DNA from 2 places in the Streptomyces sp. NPDC030143 genome. Region 2 is predicted to be linked to the other one. Evidence: riboswitches for the same ligand, from Rfam matches in the RefSeq annotation. Region 2 holds a riboswitch; the other holds the start of a gene.
What was found. Region 2 has a riboswitch for glycine ahead of gcvT (glycine cleavage system aminomethyltransferase GcvT). Riboswitches for the same ligand answer to the same signal wherever they lie in the genome.
Positions count from the first base shown of each region.

Region 1: another riboswitch for glycine. It lies ahead of gcvP (aminomethyl-transferring glycine dehydrogenase); the one in region 2 lies ahead of gcvT (glycine cleavage system aminomethyltransferase GcvT).

Region 1 is NZ_JBVIAY010000020.1:10,136-12,517, reverse strand. Features, by position in the region: gene gcvP (aminomethyl-transferring glycine dehydrogenase) at 1-1,253, opposite strand, end outside; glycine riboswitch at 1,430-1,525, opposite strand; gene ACZ4YY_RS28400 (PRC-barrel domain-containing protein) at 1,639-2,010, shown strand; gene ACZ4YY_RS28395 (DNA polymerase IV) at 2,173-2,382, opposite strand, start outside.
Region 2 is NZ_JBVIAY010000016.1:345-2,726, forward strand. Features, by position in the region: gene gcvH (glycine cleavage system protein GcvH) at 1-161, opposite strand, end outside; gene gcvT (glycine cleavage system aminomethyltransferase GcvT) at 295-1,413, opposite strand; glycine riboswitch at 1,488-1,600, opposite strand; glycine riboswitch at 1,601-1,700, opposite strand; gene ACZ4YY_RS25205 (AAA family ATPase) at 1,877-2,382, shown strand, end outside.

The sequences.
Region 1 (2,382 bases), on a different contig from region 2:
TTGACGCCGTTGCCGCGCGCCGCGGCCACGACGTCGGCGGCCCTGCCGGGCACGCGAACGGTCAGCGTGTCGAAGAAGGAGCCGGTGACGACCTCGGCTCCCCCGGCCGTGAGCCCCGCCGCGAGGACGGTCGCGTACCGGTGGGTGCGCCGGGCGATCGTCCGCAGCCCCTCGGGCCCGTGGTAGACGGCGTACATGCCGGCCATGACGGCGAGCAGCACCTGCGCCGTGCAGATGTTGCTGGTCGCCTTCTCCCGCCGGATGTGCTGCTCCCGCGTCTGGAGCGCGAGCCGGTAGGCCTTGTTGCCGTCGGCGTCCACGGACACGCCGACCAGCCGCCCGGGCAGGCTGCGCGCGAACTTCTCGTGGACGGCCATGTAGCCGGCGTGCGGTCCGCCGAAGCCCATCGGCACACCGAACCGCTGGGTCGTCCCGACGGCGATGTCCGCCCCGAGCTCACCGGGCGACTTCAGCAGCGTCAGCGCCAGCAGATCGGCGGCGACGGTCACCAGCGCCCCCAGCGCGTGCGCCTGCTCGACGACCGGCCGTATGTCGCGGACGGCACCGGAGGCGCCCGGGTACTGGATCAGCACGCCGTTGATCTCCCGCGCGGCGATCTCGGCCGGGATGCCCTCGCTGAGGTCGGCGACGACCACCTCGACACCGGTCGGCTCGGCACGGGTCCCGATCACGGCGATCGTCTGCGGCAGCACGTCCGCGTCGATCAGGAAGAGACCCTTCTTGTTCTTCCCCATGCGCCGGGACAGCGCCATCGCCTCGGCGGCGGCCGTGCCCTCGTCGAGCAGCGAGGCACCGGAGGTCGGCAGCCCGGTGAGGTCGGCGACCATCGTCTGGAAGTTCAGCAGCGCCTCGAGCCGCCCCTGGGAGATCTCCGGCTGGTACGGCGTGTAGGCCGTGTACCAGGCGGGGTTCTCCATGACGTTGCGCAGGATGACGGGCGGGGTGAACGTCCCGTAGTAGCCGAGGCCGATCATCGAGTCGAGCACCTGGTTGCCGTCGGCCAGCGCCCGCAGCTCGGCCAGCACCGCGGCCTCGGTCCGCGCGCCCGGCAGGTCCAGCGCGTCGGCGTTCTTGATCACGTCCGGGACCGCGGCGGCGGTCAGCTCGTCCAGCGAGCCGTACCCGACCTGCGCGAGCATCTTGGCCCGCGCCTCCTGGTCGGGCCCGATGTGGCGCTGCTCGAACGGGATTCCCTGCTCGAGCTCGGAGAGCGGAATGCGATGGGCGGTCATTTGCGGAGGCCTCCTGGTCTGACACGACCTTCGAGGGGCACCACGGCGCGGGTACCCGGACGGCCTCCCCCTCTGTCATCTCAACCTGAGAGCTTCACCGGCCGCCCACGGGCGCCCGGCTTTCACCGTCGGTGAGAGCGGAAGCCGTCGACACCCGCCCTGCTTTCCAGAGTGACCTCGTCCGTGCGGTACGTGAGCCTGAGAGATTCCGGGGAGGATTTGCTCCTTCGGCGCCTCCGGAGATCTCCGGAGGACTCTCCCGCACGGGGTCAGCAGCCTTTGCCAGACTACCAGCGAGGTCAATGATGCCGACTTCGAGTGGCCGCTCGTCCCGATGTGCTCTTTTGTAGTGCTTACGGATGATGTGCGACCACCTGGAGGGCACGTGCAGACCGAGATCGACCCGCGCAACCTGATCGGCCGCAAGGCGTTCGACCGCAACGGCACCAAGATCGGCACGATCGACGAGGTCTACCTCGACGACGCGACCGGGGTACCGGAGTGGGCGGCCATACGGACCGGTCTGTTCTCGCGGGACGCCTTCGTCCCTCTGGAGCCCAGCGAGCTGGTGGAGGGCACCCTGCGCGTCCCCTTCGACCGGGCCCTGATCAAGGACGCCCCGGACTTCGGGGTGGGCCGGCACCTCTCCCCGGAGCAGGAACTCCAGCTCTACCACCACTACGGCCTCGACGTGTCCTCTCCTCCGTCGGTCCCGGACCACGACTTCGGCAGGCTGGCCGGCACCGACGAGAGCTGAGCCGACACCGACACCGGCACCGGCCCCGCGCGCCCCGGCCGGCACAGAACCGCACGAGCCGCACCCCCACACCGTCCGCACGCCCTTCGGCCCGACGGGTGAACCGCCCGGCCCTCCCCTCCCTCCCCACCGCTTCGCGGCCCCCCAGACCCCGCCACCGGCTCACCTCGCCCCCGCCGGCCCCCTTCGCCCCTCACCCGCCGACACCCCGTCGGCCGCGCTCGACACCCCCTGTGCGGGTTCCTCCCCCTCTCCCCGCCGCACCAACGGCAACGGTTCCGCCGGCTCCAGATCCGGGTCGTCGACGCGGAAGGTCCGCACTCTGCCCGGCTCGGAGTCGGGCGTCTCGAACCGCACGGTCACCCGGCCCAG
Region 2 (2,382 bases):
CCCGCGGCCACCGTGTCACCGACCTGCGGGAGCTGGACGAAGACGACGTCGCCGAGCGCGTTGGCGGCGTGCTCGGTGATGCCGACCGTCGAGACGCCGTTGTCGGCGCCCGACAGCCACTCGTGCTCCTTGCTGTAGCGCAGCTGCTGGGGGTTGCTCATGGCCTGAATTCTCCTGTACGCGGGGGAGTGCTGATGAAGGGGGGACTGCGGAAAACGCACGAGAGCAGCGCGGATGTGTGCAGGGTCACGCATCCGGACCGCCGCCGGACCCGGGTCGGTCCCTGGCCAGTCTCTACTTCGTGCGCTTGTAGAAGGGCAGCGCCACGACCTCGTACGGCTCGTGACTGCCCCGGATGTCCACGCCGACACCCGGCGTGCCCGGTGCCGCGTGGGCGGCGTCGACGTACGCCATCGCGATCGGCCGGCCCAGCGTGGGGGAGGGGGCCCCGGAGGTGACCTCGCCGATCACCGCGCCCTCCGCGACGACGGCGTACCCCGCGCGCGGGACGCGCCGGCCCTCGGCGACCAGGCCGACCAGGACGCGCGGCGGAGCGGTCTCGGCGCGGGCGGCGGCCGCGGTGAGGGCCTCGCGGCCGACGAAGTCGCCCTCCTTGTCGAACTTCACCACGCGGCCGAGGCCGGCGTCGAAGGGCGTCAGCCCGGAGGTCAGCTCGTGCCCGTACAGCGGCATGCCCGCCTCCAGGCGGAGCGTGTCCCGGCAGGACAGACCGCAGGGGATGAGACCGACGCCCTCGCCGGCCTCGGTCAGCGCCTGCCACAGCTCCACGGCGTGCTCCGGATCGACGAACAGCTCGAAGCCGTCCTCGCCGGTGTAGCCGGTGCGGGCGATCAGCGCGGGGACGCCGGCGACCGTGCCGGGCAGGCCCGCGTAGTACTTCAGACCGTCGAGATCGGCGTCGGTGAGGGCCTTCACGATCCCCGGTGACTCCGGCCCCTGGACGGCGATCAGGGCGTACGCGTCCCGGTCGTCGCGCACCTGCGCCCGGAAGCCGGCCGAACGCTCCACGAGGGCGTCCAGGACGACCTGGGCGTTGGAGGCGTTGGCCACGACCATGTACTCGGTCTCGGCGAGCCGGTAGACGATCAGGTCGTCCAGGATGCCGCCGTCGGCCTGGCAGATCATCGTGTAGCGGGCGCGTCCGACGCCGACGGACGCGATGTTCCCGACCAGGGCGAAGTTCAGCAGGCCGGCCGCGTCCGGGCCGGTGACGGTGATCTCGCCCATGTGCGAGAGGTCGAAGAGGCCGGCCTTCGTGCGGACGGCGTTGTGCTCGTCGCGCTCGGAGCCGTAGCGCAGGGGCATGTCCCAGCCGGCGAAGTCGGTCATGGTCGCGCCGAGCGTGCGATGCAGGGCATCGAGCGCGGTGCGGCGGAGTGCGGTACTGCTCATCGGACGGTCGTCTCCCAAGGCGATGGGGCACCTCCCGCGCGAGCTCGTTCGAGCGTGGGCGAGGGCGAGGGCGTTCCTCCCCATCTGTCATCGGAACCTGAGAGGTTCGCCGTGATCGCCCGGAGGGGAGTCACGGCTTGCACCTTGGGTGGGACCGCCGTCACGGCGGCCCGCTTTTCAGATGTGCCTCGCCCGCGCGGTAACGGTGCCTGAGAGATTCAAGGGAGGGACTTGCTCCTTCGGCGCCCCAGCGACGCTGCTGCTGGGAACTCTCCCGCGCGGATTCAAACGGCCGGTATGCAGTTGGCGCCGTCATCATCGCACGCCCCGCCCGGTCGCGGCAGATGGCATCTGTGACCGGGTTGTGGCCGTTCCCGCACCAAAACGTACAACACCGCGCATTACCTTCTCTTTACGTTCGATGGGGAGAAGACTTGTCTGACCCCAGGGGAGGACGATCACGGTGAACAGGACCACGGCATACGCGACCACCTCGGCGCTCGCGCTGCCCGGACAGCCGCAGGCTCCGGGCCGGGAGGCGTGCGGTGCGCGGCCCGCGCCCGTCGTCCGCGACCTGCGCGACCGCGCCGGCCGCAGCCCGCACGGACTTCTCTTCGGGCCCCGCGACCTGGTCGTGGTCACCGGCCTGCCCGGCAGCGGCAAGTCCACGCTCATGAGGCGTGCGGTCCGGGGGGTGCGCATCGACTCCCAGGACACCCGCGACCGGTGGGCCGCCCGCATGCCCCGCTTCCTGCCCTACGCCCTCTACCGGCCCCTCGTCCGCCTCGCCCACTTCGCAGGCCTGCGGCGCGCCCTGCGCGGCGACCGGGGCGTCGTCGTGCACGACTGCGGTACGCAGGCCTGGGTCCGCGCCTGGATCGCCCGTGCGGCCCGCCGCCGCGGCGGCACCCTCCACCTGGTGCTGCTCGACGTCACCCCGGACACCGCCCTGGAGGGCCAGCGCGCACG